3 regions of the Oceanobacillus iheyensis HTE831 genome follow, and region 3 is predicted to be linked to each of the others. Evidence: predicted binding sites of a transcription regulator. Region 3 holds the regulator's gene; each other region holds the start of a gene.
What was found. Region 3 encodes Rex, which represses fermentation and respiration genes when NADH is low (regulators of the CRP and FNR family bind a similar motif). Its sites were predicted from a motif close to TTGTGAAATATTTCACAA; they were not measured.

Region 1 (10,574 bases), 1.6 Mb from region 3:
ATAACCTGTGAAACGAAAGTAAATAAACCTAAAGTCCTGATGTCAAGTTTAAATATAATAGTTCATAAATTTGTAACTAAAATATTGACAACTTTATGAACGTATTGCATAATGTAGACAAAGGGGATGAAATTTCATGGATATCAATCAAAAATTACTGAAATATGTGTCAATTATTTGTGGTACGTTAATTACAATAGGATCATTACTATTTATTTATGGTTATTTTGTAAGCGGTTTACCTGCAGTGACTGCTATTGGTATTGGGTTGGTAATGGGGGCAACATTCATCTTTATAATGGGGATTTTCTTAGTGGCAACAGAGGAATCTTTTGTTAGTAAGAAAGAACAACGAACAAATTTATATTAATGATACGAATATAAAAAAGCCAAAGGCAATGTGCCTTTGGCTTTTTAAATTTACATATATCCCCAAACCATTGCAAGTAATGATCCGAATACAGTGAGCAATGCAATCAATGCACCGTAATAAATACTTGTATATATGGTGCCTTTATCTTCACTTTCTCCTGCGTGCATAAATACAATCAATTGTACTCCAGCTTGAATGAATGCTGTAACAATAAGAATTGTTAAGCCCATTGCAAAGGACATGTCTAAAAAGTAGACACTCAGTGCAATCACTGTGAGGAGCAGGGAAAAGATAAAGCCGTTAACCTGCTTCATAGGAAATAATTCTCTCATGTTACATCATTCCTTTCAAGTACACAAAGCTAAAGATGAAGATCCACATTACATCAAGGAAATGCCAATATAATGAGAATATAAATGATTTATTCGCTGTTTGAGCTGTTAATCCATGCTTTACCAATTGAATAATAATCATTGTTCCCCAGAATAGACCAAATGTAACGTGCGCTCCATGTGTTGCTAGGGTAGTAAATAATGTAGCAGTAAAACCACTTGTTTGTAATGTAGCGCCTATGTGATAGAAATGAATGAACTCATAAATTTCAACACTGACAAACGCTGCACCAAGTACTAGTGTAACAATCAGAAAACCGATCATTGCTTTAGTACGTTGGATTCGCATGGCATGTATCGCTAATCCAATTGTAAAACTACTTGTTAATAAGATCATTGTATTAATGATAACAGGTCCTATTTCAAAGATTTCTGCCGAACTTGGACCTGATCCAACACCACGACCTTCGTAAATAAAGTAGCTTGTAAACAGGGTGGCAAACAACATTATCTCTGCACCTAAAAATATCCAAAATCCAAGGATATTCATCTTATTTTGTTCTGTACTATATTCAAGAGGTTGATTAGAATCTATTTTCATTTCTTGTCACCTCCAAATTTCTTTTCGGTCTCGATAATTTCTTCTTTATGAATATGATGACCATCATCTTTTTCAAATGTACGGTATAGAAGACAGCCTAGTATTCCGATTGCTCCGACAATTACTCCTGCCCATACATGGAATACAAAGAAGAAACCAAAGATAAAGAAGAAACCTGCTAATATAATGGACCAACCACTGTTATTCGGCATATGAATGTCACTAATTGGTTCTTTAAACAATTTATATCCGTTTTTCTTGTAATCCCAAAATGCTTCTTCTGAATCTACAGTTGGTGTAACAGCAAAATTATATTCTGGAACTGGATTATGCGTAGCCCATTCTAAAGAGCGAGCGTTCCATGGATCATCTCCAACATTTCTTGGTGCATGACGGAAACTATAATATATATTGTAAACCAGAAGGATAAATCCTAGGGTTAATAATGCTACTCCACCAAACGATAGTAAGTTCAATGGACCGAAACCAGAAGCTTCCGAATACGTATACATACGTCTTGCTTGCCCGTCTAATCCTGTAATGTACATTGGGAAGAAGGATAGACAGAAACCGATAACGATATTCCAGAATGCCCATTTACCAATTCTTTCGTTTAATAGGAAGCCAAACATTTTTGGCCAGTAATAAATTAATCCTGCAATCATCGCAAATACAACACCAGGAATAATTACGTTATGGAAGTGAGCAACTAAGAACATCGTATTGTGATATTGATAGTCTGCACTTGCAATTGAAAGCATTACACCAGTTACTCCACCAATTGTAAATAAAGGAATAAATGCGATGGAATAAAGCATTGGTGTGGTAAATCGAATTTTACCTTTCCACATCGTCAGTAGCCAGTTAAATATCTTAATTCCGGTTGGAACTGCTATTGCCATTGTTGTAATGGAGAAGATACTATTTGTAAGTGCACCTTGACCCATTGTAAAGAAGTGGTGAACCCAAACAACAAAGGATAATAGTGAGATAATAACCATGGAAGCTACCATCGATTTATAACCATATAAGTTTCTTTGTGAGAATGTCGAGATAATCTGACTGTAAATACCAAATGCAGGTAATATCAAGATATATACTTCCGGATGTCCCCATATCCAGAATAAGTTTGCCCACATCATATCCATACCGCCGTCGGATGTTGTAAAGAAATTCGTAAAGAACTGACGGTCAAGCGTACCCATTAATAGGGCGATTGTTAATACAGGGAATGCAAATACAATAATAATATTGGTAATTAAAGCAGACCAAGTGAACATCGGCATTTTCATCAATTTCATACCTGGTGCACGCATTTTCATTATCGTGACTACAAAGTTAATACCAGTCATCAGTGTACCAATACCGGATATCTGTAATGCCCAGTTGTAGTAGTTAACACCAACATGTTCACTAAATTCTGGTCCTGCTAGAGGATAATAGTTGGTCCAACCAGCATCTGGTGATCCTCCAACAACGAATGAAATATTGAACAACATTGCACCAGCAAAATATAGCCAGAAACTTAGTGCGTTTAAGCGAGGGAATGCAACATCTCGCGCACCAATTTGCAATGGAATAACATAGTTCATTAAACCTATAATAAATGCCATGGCCATGAAGAAAATCATAACCACACCATGGGTAGTAAATACTTCATTATAATGCTGTGCATCTAAGAAACTGTTGTCAGGTACTGAAGTTTGTAGACGCATCATAACTCCATCAGCACCACCGCGGAAAAGCATGAGAAGTGCTGAAATTATATACATAATTCCTATACGTTTATGGTCAACGGTAGTCAACCATTCATTCCAAAGGTATCCCCATTTTTTGAAGTAGGTAATGCCTACAACAACCGCAATAGAAACAAGTGCAATGGCAACTAAGGATGCATAAAGCATCGGATCGTCATGCGGAGGAATGGCAAATCTTTCTAATATATTCATATTTTATGAATCTCCTTTCGATGCTCTTGTTGCATGAATCTTAAAAATTAGTGGTGATCGTGCCCTTCATCTTCAGACTCAGATGGTCCATGATTATGAGGACTATTCTCACCTTCAGGAGCAGGTTTGAATTCTTGATGTGTTCCTGTGAATGTCATTTGACCAAGATGGCCTGGTTCTAGTAACTCTTCAAACTTATCTTCTGTAAGAGGATCTGCTGTAGCATGAATTTCCTCTATCCAAGTGTCAAATTCGTCATGAGGCATAACGGTTACATTAAACATATTTTCTGCAAAACCTTCACCATTAAAGTTAGAGTTTCTTCCTACAAAATCGCCTGGGTGATCTGCAACTACGTTCAATGTATTTACCATGTCAGCCATTGCATATTTCTGACCAGCTAGTTGAGGAACCCAGAAACTAGAGATTGTACTATGAGAATATAATCTAAATTCAACATTTCTATCCTGTGGTATAAATACATAGTTTACAGTTTCAATATCTTGTTCTGGATAACTAAAGTGCCATTTCCAGTTAGAAGACGATGCATAAATAACTAAAGGCTCTTCATCTTCATACCCTTCAGGTACTGATTCTACTTGATACGTAGAAATAACAGAAACAACTGCTAAGAATGTTACAATTAATACTGGAACCCCTACAATAATTCCTTCTACAATAGGACTTCCTTCTATGTGTGGTGGCTCATAATCGTCACTTTGTTTTGAAGCTCTATACTTAAACAAAACAACTGCTAGCATTGTTATTACAACAATTACAATTACTGCCATTGTTATAATTGAAATCCATATAACATTTGCGGTCGTTGCTGCTTGTGGCCCCTTAGGATCAAGTACGAGTAATGGTTCACAACCCGCTAAGAACATAGCTGTTGCTGTTAATAACATTATATAGGCCCACTTTTTCTTCATGTAGATACCCCTTTCATCGGTATGTTTATGGATAGTTTGTAAAATCCTATCAAGTTAACATGTCAGAGACAATCTTAATACTCGTAAACTAAAATAACAAGAGTTTGAGAAATGCTTCACAAAATGTTCATGAATATGTGGAATTTATATGGATAACAAAAAAAGTTGTAACAGAATGCTTGACATCTTTTTTAAATAAAAAGGAAGTGAGGTAATTGTTTGCTGTGATATAATAGCCGAAAGGGGGATTAGATATGGATCCGTTAGATGTTATGTTAGATATGGACCAATTACTTCCTTATTATAAGCCGATCGTCAGTGCAGATACGCAAATGATTATTGGATATGAAGTGATTGCTTATTTTCAAAATAAGAATGGAAAGTTACAACGAATGGATTGGTTTTTTGATGATGTATCCATTCCAGATGAATTTCGTTTAGAAGTAAATACGTATCTTCAACGCAAAGCGATAGAGAATAAACTGGAAAAGAAAAATAATAGTTTTCTATCTTTTTATTATGACGCTGATTTACTAGTTCGCAATAATGGTGAACAGTTACTTGAAATACTTGAAGAATATCAATTAAAAGGATTAAAATTAAATGAAATTATATTAGAAGTGAAAGACACTGATTTTCCGAAGGATTTGGACCAACTAGCCAACCTGATAAAATATTTAAAAACATTAGGTGTTAAAGTAAGTATTCACCTGGAAAATCCCAATGGTATCCTAGACCAACTAGCTACCTTACATCCAAACGTATTAAAAGTGGATACGAGTTTTCTAAAGGATGATTTACTACCTCATCTGTACAAAGATGTATACTATGCAATCTCCATGTTGTCACGTAAAATTGGTGCGTCTCTTTTATTTAAAGGGATAAATAATTATAATCAATTTAATTATGCTTGGAGAAGTGGTGGCCAATATTATCAAGGCAGGTATTTAATACAACCCCAACCTGATTTTGTAGAAGTTGATAGCTGTAAATCTATCATTCAAGATAGTTTTAAACAATTCATTACATATGAACGAAAAAAAGGTAAGGCTCAACTTGAACTTCTTGAAAAAATTCATGCTACATTTACCAGTATATTAACACAATCTACACTAACAGATAACTATGACGAATTTATATTAAATGTAGGTAAAGCGTGTAAGGAATTCGCGTTTCGTGTTTATATTTGTAATGGTGAAGGAATTCAACTATCTTCCAACGCAGAAAAAGATCAGGAAGATAGGTGGAATCTCGTAAAAGAGGGGTTAAATAAAAACTGGAGTTGGCGACCATATTTTTTTGAAAATGTGATGCGGATGAACTTAGAGAAGAAAGGTTTGCTTTCTGATTTGTATACGGATATAGATAAATCGGAATTAATTCGTACATATTCATATCCACTTACAAATGGACGTTATATATTTTTAGATATCCCTTATCGTTATTTATTTGAACAAGAGGGACTGTTATAAGAGAAAGCTAAAATTAGTAGTTAAATATTTTTAACTGAGAGTTTAATAATCGGAATAAAAAGCACGTACAAGGGGTGAAATAATGAAAATATTCCATACTGCAGATTGGCATCTGGGGAAGCTGGTTCAAGGAATATATATGACAGAAGACCAAAATTATATACTAAATCAATTTGTTGCAGAAGTTGAAAGGGAACAACCGGATGTAGTAATTATTGCCGGAGATCTATATGATCGGGCAGTTCCCCCAGTTGATGCAGTTCATTTATTAGATCAGATATTAGATAAAATAATTCACGGACTTCAGATCCCGGTATTAGCAATTGCTGGGAACCATGATAGTCCTGGAAGGTTACATTTTGGAAGTGGATTAATGAAAGAGAATGGTTACCATGTTATCGGTAAAATATCCCGAGAACTAGAACCAGTCATTTTGAAAGACTCGTATGGAGAAGTGCATTTTCATTTCATTCCTTACGCAGATCCTAGTATGGTACGCAATACTTTTGAAAATGAAGACATACGTACACATGATGATGCTGCAAAATATATTACAGATAAAATTCGTGAAAATATGGACCCTCATGCAAGGCATGTCGCGATTGGACATGCTTTTGTAACGCCATTTGGTGAAGAACGTGAGAATACAAGTGATTCAGAACGGCCACTTTCCATAGGTGGAGCAGAATATGTAAATGCACATCATTTTAAAATATTTAACTATACAGCACTTGGGCATCTCCACCAGGCGCATCATGTATTGGATGAGAAAATTCGCTACGCTGGATCTCCTTTAAAATACTCGATTTCTGAAGAAAATCATAAAAAGGGTTTTCTTATAGTTGACTTGGCTGAAAATGGGGAAGTCTCTGTTGAGAAGAAGTTTTTAAATCCACGACGAGATATGCGTCGTGTGAAAATGACGATGGAAGAAATATTTAACGAAAAGCCTAGCGATGATTATGTATTTGTTCAATTAATGGATCAAACTCCAGTATTATCACCAATGGAAAAAATCCGGTCTATTTATCCAAATGCAATGCATGTTGAACGAGTACTGATATCACCGATTTCTGTAAAAGAAGAAGATTCAATACCGAAGACAAAAATGAATGAAATGGAACTTTTCCATGCTTTTTATAAAGAAGTAAAAGGTGAAGGACCTTCCGAAGAGGCTTTAGAAATTATTAAAACAATAATGGATGATTTAAATAAAGAAGAAGAGCATATAGAAGTTAATACAAAATGACTGGAGGTGTGAACTTTGCGACCGTTGTATCTAAAACTAACAGCGTTTGGACCATATAAAGATACAGAAATTATTGATTTCACAAAATTAGGTGACGTACAGCTCTTTTCTATATCCGGTAATACCGGCGCAGGAAAAACAACGATATTTGATGGGATTGCCTTTGCTTTATATGGGAGGGCTAGCGGCTCTGATAGAGAAGATAATCGTTTACTCCGAAGTGATTTTGCCGAGGACCATACTCACACCTCTGTAGAGTTAACATTTACAATTAAAGAGAGAACCTATCGAGTATTGCGTCAGCCTGGCCATATAAAAAAAGGAAATAAAACAAAAACCGGTGAGAAGTATGAACTGTTCGAATTAACGGAACAAAAGGAAATCTCGATCGTAGACAGACAGATTGTAAGCGAAGTTGATAAGAAAATTGAAGAACTAATAGGTCTTACACAAGATCAATTTAAACAAATCGTAATGTTGCCTCAAGGTGAATTTCGTAAATTATTAACCTCAGAAACAGAGAATAAAGAAGCGATATTAAGACGGTTATTTAAAACAGAACATTATAAGTATATGAATGAAATATTGCGTCAGAAAAAAAATACGTTTGAACAATCGTATAATCGTGTTTCGGATCAGTTAACCCAAACAATGAAACAAGTTTCTTCTACTTTTCCACTTCGTGAGAATTCCAAGTTACAATATGTTTTTCAAACAGAGTATTATAATGTACAGCAGGTACTTGAGGCGTTGAATGAGGAAAAAACATATTATCATCAAGAAATAGAAAAGAAAACCCAGCAATACACTTCGAGTTATAAGAAGCACGATATTGCCCAGAAGGAATATTATGCGGCAAAACATATAAATGAACAGTTTGATCAACTTCAAGTGAAAAAACAGCGTAGTCAGGAGCTAATGAACAAGCAAGCAGAGATACGCCTTATAGAGAATCAACTGAAAGCTGCGGAGCAAGCGCAACGAATTGAACCGATAGAGCAATTTGCATTAAACTACCAACAACAATTACAAGAAAAAGAGATTCAGTTAAAAACGCTGACTGAAAAAGAACAACAAGCAGCTGAACAATTAAAGTTAGTCACTGCAAAATATAAAAATGAAGAAGAAAAGAGCGAACAAAGAGAAAAAATATCGATTTATATTAGTCAACTTGAATCGTATCTTCCAATAGTTGAGCAGCTGGACTCTGAATCAAATGAAATCCAATCTTTGAAAAATCAAAATGTACAACAGGAGCAAAAGATACGTGAAGATGGACAGTTACTTGAGAGAAAAGAAAAAGAACAAGAAAGTCTATCTGAGGAAATAAAGAAATTAACAAAGCAAGTTGAAAAAGCTTCCGACTTAAATAAGCGGTTAACTGAATTAAGGCAAGTTGGAAAGTTGCTTCAAAGGCTTATTAGTTTGCAAAAAGAAGAAGCTTATATACAAAACAAGTATCAACAAACAAAACAAGATTATGAAAATAGTGAAAAACAATATCAAGAAATAGAACAAAATTGGATAAATAATCAAGCATTTGTGTTGGCTTCACATCTACATGATGAAGAAGAATGTCCTGTTTGCGGAAGTACTACCCATCCTAATAAAGCTTCTATTGAAAATCAATCCGTTACGAAAGAAGCGTTAGAATCGTTTCGGATTCAGAAGGAAGAAAAGAATAAAAATTGGCAGGAACAACAAGTTGCGCTATCTTCAACTAAAACCTCTTTAACAGAGGTGTCTGCTGAACTTAACGAATGGGGAATATCACTAGATAATCCATCTATCACATTCGATGAAATTGTACAAGAGGGCAAACAATTAGCTGAACAAAAAAAAAATATCCAACATGCAAAAGAGAAACGAAATAATTATGAAGCAAAGGTAGAGCAACAAAAAAGAGAAGATAAAAAGAATAAGGAAGCTTTTGAACAACTGAAGCAAAAATATCAAGAGCAAGTTTCTCTGTTAAAATCAAAGCAAGCTAGCCATATAGAGAAAAAGAAGCAAGTACCAGAAGAATTCCATCAGTTATCGAAACTAAAAGATAGTTTACGTATTCAAAAACAACAAAAACAAGAAATGGAACAAGCATGGAAAGAGATCCAACAAGAATATCAACAAATAACACAAAGGCATTTGGAAATCCGCTCTGAAGTGAAAAATTATCAAACACAGATAACAGATCTGAGTAAGCAAGTCGAAAAGGCGAACAAGGAATTTGAACAAAAAATCAGTGAAGCTGGTTTTACTCGAGAGACTTATCAAGAAGCGAAATTAGAAGAAAGTATTTTACTTCAGCGTAAGCAACAAGTTGAAAATTACAAACAAGAAAAGCAACAAATAGACAATCAAGTTAAAGAGTTAGAAGCAATATTAGCGCAACAAGAAAGACAAGATCTTGGTTTCTTAGAAGAAAGACTTAGGGATTTAAAACATGATTTCGAACAAAATTTAAATGAATTAAATACACTTAAAAAATTTGACCAAGAAATTCGTTCTATTAAAGAGCGGATGGAAGTACTACACAATGAAGTTGCAGAAACAGAAAATAAACTAATGGTAATTACAGAAGTTTATGATGTATTACGTGGGCAAAATCAGAAAAAAGTATCTTTTGAAAGATATTTACAAATGGAATATCTAGAACAGATTATTGAAGCTGCTAATTATCGACTAAAAGACTTATCTAATGGACAATTCTATCTAACAAGAAGTGATCGACAAGAATCTCATGGTCGACAAAGTGGGCTTGCTTTAGATGTTTATGATACCTATACTGGTCAAACAAGGGATGTTAAAACGTTATCTGGCGGAGAGAAATTTAATGCGTCTCTTTGCCTGGCTTTAGGTATGTCTGATGTGATTCAAAGTTTTCAAGGGAATGTTATGATCCAAACGATGTTTATAGATGAAGGTTTTGGTTCATTGGATGAGGAATCACTAACAAAGGCAATTGATACGTTAGTACAGCTACAAAAATCAGGAAGGTTAATCGGTGTAATATCGCATGTTCAAGAGTTAAAAGATATACTACCTGCGACCATTGAAGTTAAAAAGACGAAAGAAGGGTATAGTCATACTAAATTAATTGTGAAATAAAGATCGGATATCCGATCTTTTTTCATATTTTGGGAAATGACTAAGAATGAAAAAAAGATGATCGGTGGAGATAAAGTGAATATACGTTTAGCATATATGTATCGAGCTAAAGGAATCGAGATAAATTTTATGTCGGATGAAATGCGTATAGAAGATGGCGTTATAGTTGCGGAGAAGTTAGAGAAAGAGAAGTCTGTTCAAAATCTATATGCAATAGATGATCTGGATCGAACCTGGTCGACTAAAGAATTAAAACGCTTAGTAGCTCAAGTGGAAGAAGAACCCCATCATATTTTGGTTTACTTTGATGGTGGATTTGATAGAAATGATTTAATTGCAGGTGTTGGAGTTGTAATTTACTACGAAAAAAACAAAAAATACTTTCGACGTAGAAAAAACGTCAAATTAGAGCAGTTAGATAATAATAATGAAGCAGAATATGCTGGATTATATCATAGTTTAGAGCTACTTGAAGAAATGCAAGCGACTCATCAGTCAATTACCTTTAAAGGCGATTCAATGGTAGTTATTCATCAGTTGAAAGAAGAGTGGCCTTGCTAT
Region 2 (10,574 bases), 1.1 Mb from region 3:
ATTGACCGTTTAAAAGCAGAGAACGAAAAACTGAAAAAGAGTACACCTGCTGTAGAACAATCACGTTCAAGATCTCAACAACCACCAACTTCTCAAGTTAATTATGATGTGTTAAAGCGTCTATCTAATTTGGAAAAAGCTGTGTTTGGCAAGCGTTATACGGAGCAGGAAGAATCTTAATTGGAAATAATATTATATTGATTTAATGAAACAGCCGTGATAAGATATTTAAAGTCAATTAATTGCTCATGTAATCGCTGCATCCTTTAGGATGTAGAGGAAAGTCCATGCTCACACGAGCTGCGATGCTCGTAGTGTTCGTGCTTGACGAAGTCATAAGTCAAGGTAGCTTTAATGCTAACGGCAGATATGATATCCTAAGTTATCTTAAAGATAATATGGATTCATTCTTGAAAGTGCCACAGTGACGTAGCTAGATCGGAAACTTTCTAGGTGGAACGCGGTAAACCCCACGAGTGAGCAACCCAAATTAATGGTAGGGGCATCCTTTTAGTAGGGAATTAGAACCGAATAAGGGACAGATTAATGATCTGTAGATAGATGATTACGACCGGCGTACAAGGTTGACCACCGTTTGCAGTACAATGGTACAGAACATGGCTTATCGAGCAATTAATGGTCACGTATATATGAGAAAACCACCCTTGTATGAAAGTAATTTATACAAGGGTTTTTTATGTGAAATAGGTTATCTTGGTTCCTCATTTAAAAATATGTTACACTTATACTACTTTTTTAACGGAAAGGACTTATCCCGTATGAAACAAGTTAGATTATTAGCAACAACTGCAATGGGGTTAGAATCTATTGTTGCAGATGAAGTAAGAAATTTAGGATATGATGTGCAAGTTGAGAATGGAAAAGTACTCTTTGACGCTCCTATTCAAGCAATTCCTCGTTGTAATTTATGGCTCCGTTCAGCTGATCGAGTGAAAATAATTGTAGGTGAATTTGAAGCATATTCTTTTGATGAGCTATTTGAAAATACAAAAGCATTACCTTGGGAAAATTATATAGCAGAAGATGGACAGGTTCCTGTTTCCGGAAAATCAGTTAAATCAAAGCTATATAGTGTTTCTGATTGTCAAGCAATAGTAAAAAAAGCAATTGTAGAGCGACTAAAGCGAAAATATGGTCTCATTAATAAATTAACGGAGACTGGGGCCTTATTTAAGACGGAAGTATCCATACTAAAAGACAAAGTAACACTAACAATAGATACTTCAGGAACTGGTTTACATAAAAGAGGTTATCGAGTAGGACAAGGAGAAGCTCCATTAAAGGAAACATTAGCTGCTGCACTTGTTCAACTAACAAATTGGAAGCCAGACTTTCCTTTGATCGATCCGTTTTGTGGATCGGGTACGTTATTAATAGAAGCTGCTTTAATTGGACAGAACATCGCTCCAGGCTTTAATCGTGAGTTTGCTGCTGAAGATTGGGATTGGATTCGTCAAAAACATTGGGATCAAGCCTTTCAAGAAGCAGAGGATTTTGCTAAATACGACCAACCTTTAAATATTGTTGGAAGTGATATTGACCATCGGATGATTGAAACAGCTAAAGCTAATGCATTAGAAGCTGGACTAGGCGATTTAATTACTTGGAAGCAGATGCAAGTAAAGGATATGACCATTAAAAAACCAAATGGATACATTATTACAAACCCTCCGTATGGACAGCGACTTAGTGATAAAGAGGAAGTAGAGCAAATGTATCGTGATCTTGGTAAGGTAATGAACCAACATCCTTCTTGGAGTGTTTACACAATTACCGCTTTTGATAAATTTGAACAAGCATATGGAAAAAAAGCAACAAAGAAAAGAAAACTATTTAATGGATTTATTCAAACCAACTATTATCAATATTTTGGACAAAAAGAATAAATATACGAAAACCTCCTGGTAGTGTTCCTTCTCAGTAGTATTAACAATTGAGGGATTACTACTTAAGGAGGTTTTTTCTTTTGACTGTTTGTATGAATCATTCTTGAATGGGAATACTGTTTGAAGAAAATTCCTATGAAACAAGGTGAAGATAGTGACATACATAAGTTCCGTTGGGATAGGCGTACCATCATATAGAATTCCTCAACAAGATGTAAAACATATTGTTAAGCAGTTATTTTCATATTCTGAAAAACAAATTGAACGATTGCTTCCTGTTTTTGATCATGCAGCAGTTGAGGAAAGACAGTTTGTGGTAGATTCATCTTGGTTTTTCGATGATCATAGCTTCGAAGAAAGAAACCATATTTATCAAACAGAATCGATCAAACATTGTTTAGATGCAATAGATACATGTTTAACAGATTCTGATTTCCTACATCAACCAATTCCTTATGAAGCGGTTGATATGATTGTTTTTGTTTCCAGTACAGGAATTGCAACACCTTCCTTAGATGTGAGTTGTATCAATCAGCGTCCGTTTAAAGAGAACGTACAGCGAATGCCTCTATGGGGGTTAGGTTGTGCAGGTGGAGCGATAGGGTTAAGTAATGCAATGAATTGGTCAAAAGCTCATCCAGATAAAGTCGTCTTGATCATTTGCTGTGAGTTATGTAGCCTGACATTTCAAAAACAAGATAGTAAGAAGAGTAATATGGTTGGTACCGCTCTTTTCGGTGATGGGGCAAGTGCTTTACTTCTGGTCGGAGAAACCTCATCATATTGTAATCAGTTAAAAGGGACTAAATTACATTTGCACGAACAGAGTTCTTTATTAAAAAAACACAGTGAAGATATAATGGGTTGGAATGTAAGAGATACTGGTTTTGAAGTCATATTTAAAAAGAGCATACCTGCCTTAGTACATTCCTTTTGGAAAAGACATATTGCTGAGTTTCTCCAAGCAATTCAATATACTAGTGAAGATATTCATTCCTTTATTGCTCACCCAGGCGGGAGAAAGGTAATGGAGGCGATGGAAGAAGTAATTCCATGCACTTCAGAGAAACTATATTATTCCTATGAGGTGTTAAGAAAACATGGTAATATGTCATCTGTAACTGTATTTTACGTTATTCGTGAATGGATGAAGCAAGGAATAGAAGAAGGGGAGCGAAGTATAATAAGTGCTTTAGGACCTGGATTTAGTTCTGAATTATTGTTTGCGGAGTGGAAAAATGTATGAAAATATTCTTGACCATATTGTTTGTATTTATAATCCTGCAACGACTTATAGAACTAATAATCGCTAGTAAAAATGAACAATGGATGCTAGCAAAAGGTGGAGTTGAAATAGAGCCACATCAACATAAGTGGTTTATCATGGTACATGGATTGTTCTTCATAAGTATTATAGTAGAATTAATTCTAAGTAACGCTTCCATTCCTGAACTTTTCATCTTATGGTTTAGTTTGTTTATAGCTACACAATTCGTTCGTATATGGAGTATTACTTCCTTAGGAAAGTACTGGAATACCAAAATAATTATTTTGCCCGGAAGTACATTGGTGAAGCGAGGTCCTTATAAATATGTTAAACATCCAAACTATATCATTGTTGGTATTGAATTATTTGTTATCCCAATGATGTTTGGAGCATATTGGACAGCGGTTATATTTCCATTTTTTCATCTTATTTTAATGAGTATTCGAATTCCAGCTGAAGAAAAAGCGCTCACTAGTTTAAACGATTAATCCACTATGTAAAATATCGTAGATTAAGATGAATATCTAAGAAAATATATATGCAATTCTTGGTTTTTGAACAGCGATTCCTGCTTAGAATATCTGGGCTTGAAAACCACTAGGAAAAGGAGGGGCTTCTTTTCCTAGTTAGATTCAACTAATTCTCTACAAATTAATTACCGATTATAGCATCAAATGGTGGTGATCCAGGTGGTGCGTTTTGAATAATATCAACCACAGGGATGGTATAAGCAAATAAAATTAATGCTATTGTTATACCAATCCATAATTTCCAATTCTCCATCCATTTGGGAGTAGCTGGTGCATGATTTTCTTCCTCAGCAATAGGGAATTCTTCGTTTCCTTCTGGTGCAAAAAATACTAGATAAATAAAAATATATACCATCAAAATGATCCCAATAAAGAGAATAGTACCACCAACCGCTTGAGCCATCTGATATGCACCCCAGTCCACAGCTTGCTCGGATCCGCCGTATTCTGAATAGGAAGATCTTCTCGGACCACCTAACAAACCTTGGATATGCATAGCGCCAGACATAATCGTCATCCCAATTGCCCAAACCACGGTTTGATAAATACCTAAACGGTGTATTTTTCTCGTTAATTTTCTACCAGTTAAATGAGGAATTAACCAGTACGCTATCCCAAAAAACGTTAAGAGAACAGTCGTCGCAACAGTTAGATGAAAGTGTCCTGTTACCCAAATTGTGTTATGGACTACTGTATTCATTTGATGAGAGGCATTAATGATTCCGCCAATACCACCTGGTATAAATGCAAGCATACCTACAAATGGAGCAAAGAAGCGGACATCTTGCCAAGGTAAGTTTTTAAACCAACCAAATAAACCTTTATGTCCTTTTTTTCTTCCAGTAATTTCAAACGTAGCGAACATCGAAAATGCTGTCATTAAACTAGGAATAATAACCATGAAGGTTAATACAACTTGTATAAACTTCCATGTAGGATCTATTCCTGGTTCTGTTAATTGATGATGAAAACCAACTGGAATCGAAAAGAATAAAAACAAAATAAATGATAATCGTGCTAAGGAGTCACTAAATAGTTTACCTCCAATTATCTTCGGTATAATGGCATACCAAGCCATGTAAGCAGGTAATAACCAAAAGTAAACTAAAGGATGGCCAAAGTACCAAAATAACGTTCTACTTAACAATACATTGATTGTTTCTGCAAAACCTAATGACCATGGAATAAATTGAACTAATACCGCTACAGCTACACCTAGTGAAGCAATAACCCACATAATCATATTAATGGTAACCATAAAAGCAAGGAGAGGGGATTTTTGATTTGGAATTTGCTTTTTCCAAACAAATAGTTGTCTCCAATTTACAATTGCTGCAATCCAAGTCCCCACAACAACAAGAGCTAATCCAATATAGAAGAGGGGATGTGCTTTTAAGGGTGCGTAAAAGGTGTAGAGCACATTTGCTTTCCCTATTAGAATTGTAACAGCAGTCATTGATGTACCAATAGTCATTACCCAAAAAGCTAACCAAGCAAATTTGCGCTGTTTTTCAGAAATACCTACTGTTTTTCCCATTAAAGCAAATTGAAATCCAATAATAAAAAAAGTAGTTAATACTAAAGCAAGAACAACACCATGGAACGTAAGAATTTGATAATAACCAATTCCAAAAGGGAGAGTAAATTCACCTGTTCGTACTAATACTTGCAATAACCCCATTAGTCCACCTAAGAATAAAGAAATAATTGCTACATAAATAAATGATAAGTATAATTTAGAATCTGTTTTTGTAATCACGATAGATTCAGTTGAAATATCTTCGAATGTTTGTAAATTAGCAAGTGCCATTATTCATACACCTCCACTGTCGTAAACATCATATGATGTCCAACTCCGCAATACTCATTACATAACAAGGTAAATTCTCCAACATTATTCATTTGAACTTCCATACTGCTAACGTAGCCTGGTTCTACCATCATATTTACATTCGTTCCAGCAATATTAAATCCATGTATGACGTCTGTTGTGACTACTTGAAATAATACAGAAGCACCTTTAGGAATCTTAATATGACTTACAGAATTTCCGTCTTCATCTACACCAAGATCATAATTAAAAGCACTAGCAACAACATTAACAATATAATGATCTTCATCCACTTTCGTTAATCCAAGATTTTCTTGTTGAAAAGCTTCATTTGCTTCGACATTATTTGGATCAATTGTTAATCCATGACTTTGCGGATGTGTACCCATATAAAAAGCCCCAAACCCTAAAACAATTAAAAAAATTATTAATGCACTAACTCCAAGAATTAACCACCATTTTTCTAATTTATGCAGATGCACGTCACTCATCCTTTCTTCCTATCTAGATATAAAAATTGCAAATACAGATACCCAGCATATAATGATCAGCCCACCTAATAGTAGAACTGAAGCAAATGTTCCTATAAGGTTTGGCTCTGTTTCATTATTTTTGTTTTGAAAAAGTTTTTTCATCATTATCACCCCTTTTGTATCTATAGTTTTATCATACACAATACAAAGGTCCTATTCGTGCAAACCATAGACTTTTCACACTTTGTTCAATTATGCACAAACAATGCGTTCTAATGATTTTACTAACTTTTTAGTTAGAAAAGTATATGAACAATTAATGAACAAATAAGGGAGTTTATTGACAAAACGAGGAGGGAGGAGCGGTATAAATAACTACATTATTAAAAACACAAAAAAAGCGGAAAGCTTAAAATTAAGCTTTCCGCCTCTATATATAAGATATTATTTTTTTACAACGTTTGCTGCTTGCGGACCACGTTCACCTTCAACAATTTCAAAGGAAACTTCTTGTCCTTCTTCTAAAGACTTAAAGCCTTCTTCTTGAATTGCTGAATAGTGTACGAATACATCATTACCTTCTTCAAGTTGGATAAATCCATAACCTTTTTCAGCATTAAACCATTTTACTACTCCGTTTTCCATGTAAATTTCCTCCTAATACTTCCACGTAAAACGCGTGTTATTACAAAGTTGACCAACGAAATATTAAAAAAGGGCAGCTTCTATAGAAGTACGGACCATAAATCATCCACTTCTATAGAAGCTGCCTTCGTTAATTAATGATTCCGTACATCTTCTTTGCTTGGTACTAATGTTAGCCTATACAAACAAATCAGTCAAGGAAATAACTTTAATTTTCGATAAATTAACTAAAATTTACAAATAGTATAACGAATGATAAAGTAATTCTATATTTTATTAACCTTGGGGGAAATAATGCATTCAGAAAACAACCAATTAGATAAAATTAGTGAATATGTACAACAGAAATTCGCAAATGATTATACAGGCCATGATTATTACCATTTGCAGCGTGTGGTGAAAAATGCGATTAAAATAGCTACAGATGAAGGAGCAGATTTATTTATAACCACAGCAGCAGCATGGCTTCATGATATAACTGACCATAAACTAGCTAATAATCCAGAGAAAGAAAAAAATGAGCTTATACAGTTTCTTAAACCATTAGGATTACAATATTCTCAAATCGAAGCTATAATAACGATTATCGATACTACTTCTTATTCTAAAGGTGTTATACCATCGACTATAGAAGGAAAAATAGTTCAAGATGCTGATCGATTAGACGCAATTGGTGCCATCGGCATAGCTAGAGCATTTGCATATGGGAGTTCGAAACAGCGGTCTATTCATGACCCAACAAAATCATCCGGTTCTACCATTCACCATTTTTATGAGAAATTACTATTATTACAAGATTCAATGCATACAAATACAGGTAGAATGATAGCAGCAGAACGTCATCAGTACATCGAAAACTTTCTACATCAATTCTACAAAGAATGGGAAGGGGAATAACTCTATACTATTAGATACGCTTTGCACCTAAATATCTCTCTTCCCAATAAGGATTGGATAACTCGGTAATAACGACACCACTAGATGAACCAGCATGAATAAATTGCCCATTACCAATATAAATACCTGCATGGGATGGCCCTGAGTGTGTGGTTGAAAAAAATACGATATCACCAATCGAAGGACTATCAACAGGAGAACTAAAATTCCATATTTCATTAACTGTTCTAGGGATAACGATATCATGGCTTTCATAGACATATTGAATGAAACCACTACAATCAAAACCTCCTGGTCCATCACCGCCATACACATAAGGGGTCCCGACTAATGATCGAGCAGCTTTTATAATAGGCTGTTTATTTCCGCTTACATCGAGTTGTTTTGAATAGTAGGGATCCTTACTTTGCTCTTCGCTCATATCATCATTATTTTCAGAAGTAGAAGATGCATTACCTTCCACTGTGTCTACACTTGAATTCTGGGGTTCTTCTTCCACTGCATAATATATCTCTTGAATTCTTTCGTCTTGTTGCTCACTTATCAATGATAAGTCATAATCTTTCTCTATACTAACTAAAGCATCATGGGTTAAAGGACCATAAATACCATCTATTTCATCTGAATAATAATCCAGAGTAACTAATGCCTTTTGGACTTCTTTTATTTCATCCGATTTCATTCCTGGATGAATGGAGTTGATCTTATCTTCAATTATAGAAATCGAGTTGGCTTTTTCTATTTCTTCTAATTGAGAAATACTAAGTGCATCATTAAATTGCTCATCATCTATTTGAAATGTTGATTCTTCTTCACTTATGCTATATTGTTCCGTATTCCAATTTTCGCCAAACCAAACATCTTCCTTTTTTATTAATGCATTTGAAGATTCGATATGATTATCGCTTTGTACTACTTGTTCAGATGCTTCTATATCAACTGGTAATCCAGTCATTGCAACAAATGGTTGACTAGCAACATATGTATATACAATAGAATTTTTAATTATTTGTTCTATCGTGGTATTCAAATTTGTGAACCTCCTCTGAAAAACCGAGCTTTACTCTAGTTTTATGTTCGAATAGTGAGCTTATGTTTTACGATTATGTAACAAAAGAGGACTAGTATCTGTTATAATTAAATCATTTGAGAAGCAAAATCTATATTTTAAATATAGTCAGGAGAGATTAATATATGTTAGGGGAACAAGCCTACTTAGATTTGTGTAAACAAATATTTAAAACTGGAGAACAACGTGGAGATCGAACCAATACAGGAACACATTCTATATTCGGACATCAAATTCGTTTTGATTTAAATAAAGGATTTCCTCTTCTAACGACAAAACGTGTTCCATTCCGACTAGTTGCGAGTGAACTACTTTGGTTTATTAAAGGGGATACCAATATTCGGTATTTATTAAAACATAATAATAATATTTGGAATGAATGGGCATTTGAAAAATGGGTAAATAGCGCTGATTATCAAGGTCCAGATATGGCGAATTTCGGATTACGCAGTCAAAAAGATGAGAATTTTAATAAACAATATCAAGAACAAATGGAGCTCTTTAAAACGCGAATTCTTGAAGATGATTCTTTTGCTGACAAATACGGGGACTTAGGATCTGTATACGGGAAACAATGGAGAAATTGGAAGACTACTCAGAATGAAACAATTGATCAATTAAAAGATGTGATTCATTCCATTAAAACGAATCCAAATTCAAGAAGACATATTGTATCTGCGTGGAATCCAGAAGATATTCCAACAATGGCTTTACCTCCTTGTCATACATTATTCCAATTTTATGTTTCAAATGGAAAGCTTTCTTGTCAGCTATACCAAAGAAGTGCAGACGTATTCCTAGGGGTACCATTCAATATAGCCAGTTATGCCCTACTCACGCATTTAATTGCCCATGAGTGTGGATTAGAAGTTGGTGATTTCGTACATACTTTTGGAGACGCACATATTTACTCTAATCATGTTGAACAAGTCGAAACACAACTGGAAAGGGAGATCCGCGATTTTCCACAACTAATAATAAACAAAGATAAAAATTCTATTTTTGAAATGGACTTAGATGATTTAGTGATTGAAAATTATAATCCTCATCCAAGTATTAAAGCACCGATTGCTGTATAGTTCAAAATAGATACTCACACAACGAATCTAAATAGGAAGTTGAGGTTATAATATGATTTCGTTATTACTTGCTATGGATCGCAATCATGTAATTGGAGTTAATAATCAATTGCCTTGGCATTTGCCAAAGGATTTACGTTTTTTTAAAGAAAAGACAACAGGTAATACAATTATTATGGGAAGAAAAACATTTGAATCGATGGGAGGGGCATTACCAAATCGAAAAAATATTGTCTTAACCAGTCGTTCCGATGTACAGTATCCGAATGCTAAAATAATTCATCACATAGACACGATTAAACAATGGAATATAGAAAATCCGGAAGAAGAATATTTTGTAATCGGTGGTGCAAACTTATTTCAACAAGTAATGGATATTGCTGATCGAATGTATATAACTTGGATTGACGAATCATTTACCGGAGATACATTCTTTCCCAAATTTAATCAAGAAGACTGGATAATATCATCTAAAATTAAAGGTGATAAAGATGAAAAAAACCCTTATGATTATTACTTCATTCAATACGATCGAAAATAAACAAACGAAGATTTATGAATAACTTGTTTAATTATTTCTAATCGTGCTATGATATGTATAAAGTAAAGAGCTACTCAATAATGCATAGATAGTACTGATTTAATAATGAAAATACCTACGATGGTGGAGTGATGCTTGATGTTTAGTAATATCGGCTTTCCAGGCTTAATATTGATTTTAATTGTAGCATTAATTGTATTCGGACCAAACAAGCTACCTGAAATAGGACGAGCTTTTGGAACAACACTAAAAGAATTTAAAAATGCGAGTCAAGATATTATGAGTGACCACAATAAAAAGAAACAATAACAACGAAATGGAGGTGTAGGGGAAAT
Region 3 (10,574 bases):
GATTGCATTGTTGGAGTCATGGGAAAACAGTCCTTCTTCTCTTCAAAGGAGAGCTTTTTGGTATTATCAAGGGCGATTGAGATGGACTGGAAAAACACCGACTGATAACACGGCATACTTGCTATCTGCATTAGAAGCTAATATTGCTCAGGAAGAACCAGAAGTTCAATGGGCTATGAACTTCACCGCAGGCTGGATAGGGGTTTATGATGAAAAGAATCGTGCACGTTGTATTAAACTTGGTGAGAAAACGGGACTTTACAAAGATGAAAAAGTATCAAAAGGATGTACTCCTAATTATTTGCCGGAGTTCATTACGATTGAGGTTAACAAACGATCTAATCTTTAGTTATCTTTGAAAAATGTATTAGTAATTAATGCAAAAATAAAGACCAAAAGCCTAAATCCTCGGTAGAAATAAGGAGGATTTAGGCTTTTTCACTTTAAAATCATGGACATTTTTCTATTTAAACTGAGGGACAGGTGAGTTTCAAGAACAAATCATCGATTGACCTTTATGCAATCTGTAAAATATTAATAATATACTGTTTATATCGCTTAAGCTCACATTATCTAGAAATAGAGCAAAAGTTATTAAAAATGCTCGTTTATAGGTTCGGATTTGTAATGAAGATGGCTTTTTCGAGAATCTTACTTTTGCTTGGGCATATAGATGATCAAATCACGAAAAATATCTATCTCACACAATAAATAAAAAAGAAGCATTTCAAAGGTTCAGCGAACTTATGAGAAACCTCCGTTGATTTCCTCAATGTGAGTAAAATGTAAATCCAAGGGGGAGAATGCCAATGAAAGTAATAATATAAACAAGTCGATATTGTTAAAACCTCATCCTGGATGGATTAAAATTTTGTCAATTTTCCCGAACAGATCTCTATCGTAAAACCGCCGTGCTCTATGGCTCTTTCAACGTCACTTTGCGTAAAACTGACGATGGAGTTGGCGGACTTGCTCCGCGAGTGCAGGAACAGGGCCCTCTATTGTGGTATCACGAATAACATCTTGGATTGGAAGATTACGAACGCGAGATTCAGTAACCCCTATTTCATTCAACCATTGTACCAGCTGTTCGGACGAACTTGCATAAACAATCCGACCTAAACCAACCCAGCCATGGGCCGCAGCGCACATGGGGCAATGTTCGCCCGAGGTATATACTGTCGCCTTGCCTCTTTCTTCAGATGTCATGTTCCCAGCTGCCCACTTTGCCAAAGCAAATTCCGGGTGTTGGGTATGGTCACCACCTGAAACATGGTTATAGTCTTCCGCAAGCACATCTCCGTTGGCTGAGACAAGGACTGAACCAAATGGCTCGTCACCAGTCTCTAAAGCAGCTTTAGCTAGTTCAATACAACGTCGCAGATACTTCAAATCTGAATCATTTATCATAATTGAATCCTCTTCGTACAGTTTATTTTTTGTATCGATATTCCGTATACTAGCACAATTCAGAAGGACATACTCCTATTCGATTAGCGCACCCGATTGCCTTAAAAAGTATAAATTCCAACGAAAAGACTAAATCCAGCTGCAAGGAATGTTGTAAAAGCGACAGGTTTTCTTTTTTGAAATTCAACAAAACCTGTAGCAATAAATAATAGTCCTATCAAGAGCAAAGCAAAAGGTAATATAACCCCAATGGTATCAGTTATCAAACCATAACTCGTTAAAGCAACTATAACAACCGCAAAAATTATTCTAAGTAATCTCATCAGCGACCCCCATTAAAAATAAAATTAAATTCCCTACAATATGTACCGATTCTGCAAACAGGACGCAGACTGTTCCAGAAATACAACCGATAGTTTATTAAAAAATTGATTAAGACCGCTACATATCCGACAAAAAATCATGTTGTCTATCAATTTTTTATACCTTTTAATCTCGTTAATGAACTAGTGAGGAAACATCCTGAATTTTTAGCCATGACTTATAATCTGCTCCACTACCGTTCCCCTCTACATTCATTTATTCCACTTATCAACTTTAGATAATCATATTCGAAGGGTAGAACTTCGCAACTTTAATTTAAATATACACTATGAACGTGCGCACCGTCTCTTTTTTTAGTCAGCAGACTACCTATCTGTTGAACTACCAGAACAAAATAATCCTTTGCTGACAACATTTCACGCACAACGCGCGACTTCATCGAATCCAGACGGTGGTTCTTCTTGACTCTTTCGCTATCGCTCATATAATCGCTCCTCTTCCCGCAAAGATATTAATAGGATGTGATTTAACATCTAATATTAATAAAGATAAAGAAAACTAAGATTAAAAAAGAGACCTCCACTAAGTTTGGTAACTTAATGAAAGACCTCTCTGAAAATCTCTATTGAGTATATCGGTTGTTTTTTCGGTGGTTAAAAATAACCATCCAATCAATTGATATATCAAGGCTTCATGATGTTTATTACATCATGCCGCCCATTCCACCCATGCCGCCCATGTCAGGCATGCCGCCACCGGCACCGCCATTTTCTTCAGGCTTATCAGCGACTACTGCTTCGGTCGTTAGGAACATAGCTGCTACAGATGCTGCGTTTTGTAATGCAGAACGAGTAACTTTAGTAGGATCAACGATACCAGCTTCTACCATGTTTACCCATTCGTCAGTTGCCGCATTGTAACCAATACCCACTTTTTCACCTTTTAGACGTTCTACAATGATAGAACCTTCTAAGCCAGCATTGTGTACGATTTGACGTACTGGCTCTTCTAAAGCACGGAGAACGATGCTTGCACCAGTTGCTTCATCTCCTTCTAGTGTTAGTTCACTTACTTGACGATGAATATTCACAAGGGCTGTACCGCCTCCAGGAACCATTCCTTCCTCAACACCAGCACGAGTAGAGTTTAAAGCATCTTCAATACGAAGCTTACGTTCTTTCAATTCTGTTTCTGTAGCTGCACCAACTTTAATTACTGCTACGCCACCAGCTAGTTTAGCTAAACGTTCTTGTAATTTTTCTTTATCGAAGTCAGAAGTAGATTCTTCTGCTTGTGCACGGATTTGTGCAACACGGCTAGAAATTGCTTCTGGATCTCCAGAACCTTCTACTACTGTTGTGTTTTCTTTAGTTACCACAACTTTAGAAGCGCGGCCTAATTGGTCGATGCTAGCAGATTTAAGATCTAAACCAAGATCTTCTGTAATTACTTCTGCACCAGTTAGTACTGCAATATCTTCTAGCATTGCTTTACGACGGTCACCAAATCCAGGAGCTTTTACAGCTACAGCATTGAATGTACCGCGAAGTTTATTTACTACTAATGTAGCAAGTGCTTCTCCTTCTACATCTTCAGCGATCATTAGAAGAGGTTTACCTTGTTGAACTACTTGCTCTAACACTGGTAATACTTCTTGGATATTGCCTATTTTCTTATCTGTTATTAAGATATAAGGATCTTCTAAAACAGCCTCCATTTTATCTTGGTCAGTAACCATGTATGGAGAAGCATATCCACGATCAAATTGCATACCTTCTACTACTTCAAGCTCTGTGTTGAAACCTTTAGATTCTTCAATAGTGATAACACCATCGTTACCTACACGTTCCATTGCTTCAGCAATCAATTGACCTACTTCTTCATCTCCAGAAGATACGGCAGCAATTTGTGAAATAGCTTCTTTACTTTCAATTGGTTGTGAAATTCCTTTTAATTCTTGAACTGCTAATTCAACAGCTTTTTCAATACCGCGACGGATTCCTACTGGGTTTGCACCAGAAGTTACGTTTTTCAATCCTTCACGAATCATTGCTTGAGCAAGTACAGTCGCTGTTGTAGTACCATCACCAGCAACATCATTTGTTTTTGATGCAACTTCAGATACTAATTGAGCACCCATGTTTTCAAATGCATCTTCTAATTCAATTTCTTTTGCAATCGTAACACCATCATTTGTAATTAGAGGTGAACCGAATTTTTTATCTAATACAACATTACGTCCTTTTGGTCCAAGCGTAACTTTTACTGCATCTGCCAATGTATCTACACCACGTAGCATTGCGCGACGAGCGTCTTCACTAAATTTTAAGTCTTTAGCCATTCTTTATTCCTCCTTGAATGTAGTTACGTATTTATCGTTTTAATCTAAATTTTTCATAAGAGTTTAGCCAATAATAGCTAAAATATCATTTTCACGAAGAATTAAGTATTCTGTACCTTCATATTTCACTTCTGTACCAGCAAATTTAGAAAAAATGATTCGATCTCCTTCTGAAACTTCAAGAGCAATCTTTTCTCCATTTTCTACACGTCCAGAACCAACTGCTACTACTTTACCTTCCTGCGGTTTTTCCTTTGCAGAGTCTGGAAGTACGATTCCGCTTGCAGTTGTTTCTTCTTGTTCAACAAGTTCGATAACAACACGATCTCCTAATGGTTTAATCATGTAGAATTGCCTCCTTAATTCGATATCATTTTATTTTATTAGCACTCTTCATAGATGAGTGCTAATCACAATTATTATAATAATTAATTCTATAAAAAAATGCAAGCAAAATAGAGTGAAGATATTATATTTTTTATATAACAAATGCTAAACAATTTCATAAATCAATCACAAAAAAATAATACTTCATTTTCTTTTCATTTAATAGCGTGTTCTGATTATAATAACTATATATGCATATGTTAAACTATATTAATTAGTACAGTACATGATAAAGGAGCGTTTTATTTGAGTCGTAGATATTGGTATGTCATTCTTACATATATTATTATGCAGTTTTCTGGGTTGCTTTTTGCACCGATTTTAGCAGTCGTTTTCGGTTTTTCTATCAATGATGCAACTATTTATTGGTCGATATTTTCCTTTGCCCTAGCAATCGTTATAACGCTATATTTTCTTAAACCAGATATGCAAATGCGAAATAACGAGGCAGCAGGAATTGAAAGTATAATACTGTGGTCTATAGCTGGTATTTTTATGGCTTTATTCGCACAAGGTATTGCTGCTCAAATCGAAATAGCCATCGGGATTGACCCAGGTTCCGAAAACACACAACAAATTATGGATATCACTCGAGCAGCACCTATATTCATGATCGTACCGGCTATCTTTGCTCCCATTTTAGAAGAAATTATATTCCGAAAGATTATTTTTGGAGAGCTTTATAAACGAATGAATTTCTTTTTTGCGGGGTTACTATCAGCGGTTATATTTGGGTTTATTCACTTAGACCCTAAGCATATTTTAATTTACGCATCCATGGGATTTGTATTTGCTTTTCTTTATGTAAAGACAAAACGAATTATCGTTCCTATTATTGTACACGCAGGTATGAACACCTTTGTTTTGTTAGCACAATATAATATTGATCCTGAAGAAATGCAACGTATTTTAGATGAGATGCAAATGATTTTCTTTGGAGGTTAATCCATGAGACATCCCTTTCTAACAAGAGCAGTTCTATACTTTCTTGTAGGAATTGCTTTTATATACTTTGGGGTTCAAAGTAAGGAAAGCACTGTTTGGAATTCTGTTACACTTATTTTTGCAGCAGTTTCTGCTTTGTGTTTCTTTGTTTCCTTTAAAATGATAGGTTATCACAATAAATTAAGAAAGAAAAAGTAGACTGTATTCACAGTCTACTTTTCTCATTAATATAAGGATAAACGCTTACATAATAATTGATTTAAAATAATGAAATAATTAGTTTAAAGAATAATGTTTAAGAAAATACACGAGTGATTGAAGCTCAATCGCTAAATCAATATGATGCACACGAATATGACTAGGTACTGTAATTCTTGCTGGGGTAAAGTTTAATATTCCACTAACGCCATGCTCAACAAGTTGATTAGCAATTGCATCTGCTTCATCAGCAGGTATCGTCAGAATAGCAACCTCTGTATTCTTTAACCTTTCCCCTAGTTCATCAATATGATAGACTGGAACTCCTCCGATATCGGTGCCTACCTTATTTTCATCAGCATCAAATGCAATGGTAATACGGATATTATTATTTTTCATAAAATTATAATGTAAGAAAGCTGTTCCTAAATTTCCAACACCAATTAACGCTACTTCTGTTATTTCATGTTGGTCTAATGTACTCTTAAAAAAACCTAGTAAATATTCAACATTGTATCCATATCCTTTTTTACCTAGTGCACCGAAGTAAGAGAAATCTCTACGAATGGTTGCGGAATCTACTTTAACCGCTTCACTTAATTCTTTTGATGATACACGCTTTTTACCTTGTTGATTTAAGTTGTTAATGAAACGATAATATAATGGCAAGCGTTTTGCAGTTGCTTGCGGAATCTTGTTTTGTTCCATACGACCTTCCTCTTTTCAATGCTTAGAATAATTATCATACTATATTTATTTTAACAGATTATTCCTTAGAAGTCGTGACATTTTTCACAATAATATTGTCGCTTCTTTGGCGATAAGCTAAACTAGTATTATGAGGTGACAATGAAATGATACTGATGCAATTAAACGGAATATCAAAATCTTTTGGCGCAGAAGAGATTTTGTCTAATATAAAAGTAGAAATTAAAGACCAAGATCGTATTGCCATCGTCGGTAGAAATGGTGCAGGAAAATCGACACTGCTAAAAATAATGGCAAATGAACTCCCTCATGATGAAGGAGAGTTTTTCAAACCGAAAGATCTTACCTATGGTTATCTATCGCAACATATGAAGTTAGAATCAGGTAAAACCATTTGGAATGAGATGGAAGATGTATTTTCCCATTTAAAACAGATGGAAAAAAAGTTACGTGAAGTAGAAATTAAAATGGCAGATCCTACTGCAGTAGATGAAACGAGTTACCAAGCCATTCTGAAAGAATACGATGAATTACAAATTCGCTATCAATCAGATGGTGGTTATACGTATGAATCGGATATAAAATCGGTACTTACTGGTCTCTCATTTGGTGATTATGATTATGAAACGCCGATTAACGAATTAAGTGGCGGACAAAAGACAAGACTCGCTCTTGGTAAATTATTGCTACAAAAACCTCAGTTACTCATCCTCGATGAGCCTACAAACCATCTCGATATTGATACACTAACATGGTTGGAAGGTTATCTCGTTAATTATCCTGGTGCAATTGTGATTGTTTCCCATGACCGCTATTTTCTTGATAAAACGGTATCTATCGTTTATGAAATTTCTAGACATCATTCGAGAAAATATCATGGTACCTATAGTAAATACCTGGAACAAAAAGCACTTGATTACGAACAAGAAATGAAAGAATACGTAAAACAACAAACGGATATTAAACGGATGGAAGAATTCATTCAAAAGAATATCGTCCGTGCTTCCACTACAAAACGAGCACAAAGTAGACGAAAGCAATTAGAAAAAATGGACAAGATGGATCGTCCAATGGGTGATGAATCATCCGCTTCGATGTCATTTCAAATTAATCGTCGTAGTGGCAATGATGTATTAAAAATTTCTAATCTAGGCTTCCGATATGAAGAACAACAAGAACCTACATTCCGCCATGTAAACCTTCATGCAAATCGCGGTGAACGTATCGCATTAGTTGGTCCGAATGGAATCGGAAAAACAACGTTACTGAAGACCATTGTGGAGAAAGAATTTCCTTTTGACGGAGACATCCAATTAGGAACAAATGTACAAGTCGGGTACTATGATCAGGAACAAACCGAACTTCACTCGAACAAAACCGTCCTTCAAGAATTGTGGGATGAGTATCCTCTAGTGAATGAAAAAGATATTCGTACGATACTAGGCAATTTCTTATTCTCTGGGGATGATGTATTAAAAGTCGTTTCTGCATTAAGTGGTGGTGAAAAATCACGCTTAGCTTTATCTAAATTAAAAATGCAAAAAGCAAACCTACTTATTCTAGATGAACCAACGAACCACTTAGATATTGATAGTAAAGAAGTGTTAGAAGGTGCATTAGCTGATTTCCCGGGTACAATTATCTTTGTTTCACATGATCGCTATTTTATTAATCGAATCGCAGATCAAGTAGCCGAAATGAATCCACAAGGAATTAAAATGTACCTTGGTGACTATGATTATTATCTAGAGAAAAAAGCAGAAGAAGCAGAACTTGCTCGTCTTCAGATGGAGAAAGAAGTACAATCAACAACGGTTTCCGATAAAAAAAGAAGTTTTAAAGAAGAAAAGCAGAAACAAAGTGAAGAAAGAAAACGGAAAAGACAAATCGCTGAACTTGAAAAACAGATCGAAACGACAGAAGAGCATATTGCACATTTAGAAGAACAAATGACATTACCAGAAGTATATGAAGATCACGAAAAAGCATTAGAGTTAACCGAAGAAACCAACATGTACAAACAAAAACTTGATGATCTATTGGAGCATTGGACAAGCCTAGAAGAGTTAGACAATTGAAAAAATATTCATCTTCATTTATAATATTTACAGGTAAGTATATACTTGCCTGTTTTTATATATACAGCTTGTTTCGTTTGTTTGCTAATAATAAATCATGGAGGTCGTTAACTTTTGACGATAGCGCTGATTAGTTTGTTTTTTCTTATTGTAGGCATAGTATGTTTTGTTGCTTGGAAAAAGGGTCTGCTGGTAATCAATACAAGTGTGCTTAAAAATGCAAAGGAGCACCCATCAGTTGAGTCTGAAACAAACATCTATGAATTTAATGATAAACATATTTCGGATATCGTTATTCATCGTATAGATATGTGTGTGCTTGAAGTAGATTCTTCTTATGAAGAAGTAATGGATGTGATTATAAACCAGCCTTACAACAGATATCCTGTAATTGAAGAAGATATCGATCAAATTATAGGAATTATCCACGTAAAGGACGTACTTTCTTATTTACATAATTATAAAGATGCTACCAAGTTTCAGCTTCGAAATATCATGCATGATCCGTTCTTTATCTTAGAATCACAACGTGTAGACCTTGCGTTTAAAGATATGCAAAAAGAACAGATCACACTTGCAATTGTTTTAGATGAATATGGTGGAACTGAAGGACTTATTACAAGAGAAGATATGGTCAAAGAAATGGTTACTGATGTACTTCAAGAAGATGATAGCTATGTATTGAATAAACCTTCCTTCATCCAACAACTGGCTGGAAATAGATACCGAATTCATGCTAATTCTCCACTGTACGAATTAGAAGGTATACTAGGCATCACTTTCCCAGTAGAGGATTATGATACGTTAAGTGATTTTTTAATCGATCAATTAGGCTATATCCCTGCCAATCATGAGAAGCCAAACCTACTTTATAAAAATATTCAATTTGAGATTACCGAAATATCTTCTCAAAAAATACATTCAGCTATCGCAACCATTTATGAAGATGGAGTAACATTTATCGACCAATTTCATAGGCAACCTAGTTGAATCAAACTCATAATAAGAGTAAAAAACTCTCTTTATCCACAATGTTGGATTTAGAGAGTTTTTTTATAGCTTTTATTTAAATAGATAATCATTTTGTATCGTATGTTCAACTGCAACTCGGTAAACTACTGCCAATCCTAACATGGTGGACATGACAGAACTACCTCCATAACTAATAAGTAGCAATGGAATTCCTGTTATTGGCATAATTCCAATTGTCATTCCGATATTTTGAAACACATGGACCAGCATCAAACTTAAAAATCCAAAGCAGAAATATGTGCCAAAAGGAGAATGTTTATAGATGCTTAAGCCTAAGGTTACTAAACGGTATAGAAGCATAAAGTAAAGAAAAATTACAATGGCACTTCCAATAAATCCAAAGCTCTCTCCTATTACAGAAAAGATAAAATCTGTATGTGCTTCTGGATATTGTACTTCTAGACTACTCATTCCCTTACCAAATAATTGTCCAGAACCCAATGACATATGTGATCGTTCAAACTGAAATGTCGCATCTGCTGATTGTTGTGACGGATCAAACCATGTCATAATTCGATCCACTTGATATGGTGCTACTCCAAGAACATCAATTGCAAACTGCGGAAATCGAATAATTGCTCCAATAGCAGCTCCTGCTAGAGATACCAAGCCAACTATTAAGGAAACAATAATCCTCCAGTTAATACCTGATAAAATTATCATCATTCCTGCAATAAACAAATACACCATCGAGGTACCAAAATCAGGTTGTAGCATAATTAATCCGACTGGTATCATTGTATAGATTATTAGTTTAAGTAATAACATAATATCCGTTTTCATCGTTTGAACTTCTGTCTTTTCTTTATGTCCCGTTATCGTTGCTGCTAGAAATAATATCGTCGACATTTTGGCAAATTCGGCGGGTTGAATGGATAATCCAGGTAAGGTAAACCAACTATTTGCACCATTAATTTCCCTTGCAATTGCATCAGGACTGATAAGTAACAGCCCTAACAAGAGAACTCCACCTATATAAATATATATACTTCCTCTATACAACTGTTCGAGGTCGATAAATTGAATCGCAGCTACAAAACAAACACCAATACTAAAAAAAGCAATTTGCCGTATGACAAAATTCGTATTAGCTTGATCAATTTGCTGCGCGTTATAAATAGCCAATAGACTAATGATTACAAATCCTAAAA

Region 1: a site for Rex is predicted at 4,292-4,309, ahead of qoxA (cytochrome aa3 quinol oxidase subunit II). Genes of this name have one in related genera too.
Region 2: a site for Rex is predicted at 6,253-6,270, ahead of OB_RS18315 (cytochrome c oxidase subunit 2A). Genes of this name have one in related genera too.

The regions. Positions count from the first base shown of each region.
Region 1 covers NC_004193.1:2,289,348-2,299,921, reverse strand. The annotation lists gene OB_RS11600 (hypothetical protein) at 137-370, shown strand; gene qoxD (cytochrome aa3 quinol oxidase subunit IV) at 421-705, opposite strand; gene qoxC (cytochrome aa3 quinol oxidase subunit III) at 707-1,306, opposite strand; gene qoxB (cytochrome aa3 quinol oxidase subunit I) at 1,303-3,255, opposite strand; gene qoxA (cytochrome aa3 quinol oxidase subunit II) at 3,303-4,187, opposite strand; gene OB_RS11575 (EAL domain-containing protein) at 4,442-5,659, shown strand; gene OB_RS11570 (exonuclease SbcCD subunit D) at 5,742-6,908, shown strand; gene OB_RS11565 (AAA family ATPase) at 6,924-10,013, shown strand; gene OB_RS11560 (ribonuclease H family protein) at 10,050-10,574, shown strand, end outside.
Region 2 covers NC_004193.1:1,779,337-1,789,910, reverse strand. The annotation lists gene gpsB (cell division regulator GpsB) at 1-180, shown strand, start outside; RNA gene rnpB (RNase P RNA component class B) at 243-630, shown strand; gene OB_RS09010 (THUMP domain-containing class I SAM-dependent RNA methyltransferase) at 780-1,907, shown strand; gene OB_RS09005 (type III polyketide synthase) at 2,062-3,153, shown strand; gene OB_RS09000 (isoprenylcysteine carboxyl methyltransferase family protein) at 3,150-3,662, shown strand; gene OB_RS08995 (b(o/a)3-type cytochrome-c oxidase subunit 1) at 3,826-5,514, opposite strand; gene OB_RS08990 (cytochrome c oxidase subunit II) at 5,514-6,017, opposite strand; gene OB_RS18315 (cytochrome c oxidase subunit 2A) at 6,036-6,170, opposite strand; gene OB_RS08985 (cold-shock protein) at 6,453-6,653, opposite strand; gene OB_RS08980 (HD domain-containing protein) at 6,948-7,550, shown strand; gene OB_RS08975 (NlpC/P60 family protein) at 7,561-8,580, opposite strand; gene OB_RS08970 (thymidylate synthase) at 8,745-9,698, shown strand; gene OB_RS08965 (dihydrofolate reductase) at 9,751-10,239, shown strand; gene OB_RS08960 (twin-arginine translocase TatA/TatE family subunit) at 10,378-10,548, shown strand.
Region 3 covers NC_004193.1:683,718-694,291, reverse strand. The annotation lists gene OB_RS03615 (DNA alkylation repair protein) at 1-349, shown strand, start outside; gene OB_RS03610 (nucleoside deaminase) at 934-1,410, opposite strand; gene OB_RS03605 (DUF3953 domain-containing protein) at 1,512-1,733, opposite strand; gene groL (chaperonin GroEL) at 2,438-4,075, opposite strand; gene groES (co-chaperone GroES) at 4,139-4,420, opposite strand; gene OB_RS03590 (CPBP family intramembrane glutamic endopeptidase) at 4,709-5,407, shown strand; gene OB_RS03585 (YdiK family protein) at 5,411-5,605, shown strand; gene OB_RS03580 (redox-sensing transcriptional repressor Rex) at 5,684-6,313, opposite strand; gene abc-f (ribosomal protection-like ABC-F family protein) at 6,460-8,391, shown strand; gene OB_RS03570 (transporter associated domain-containing protein) at 8,506-9,381, shown strand; gene OB_RS03565 (FtsW/RodA/SpoVE family cell cycle protein) at 9,454-10,574, opposite strand, start outside.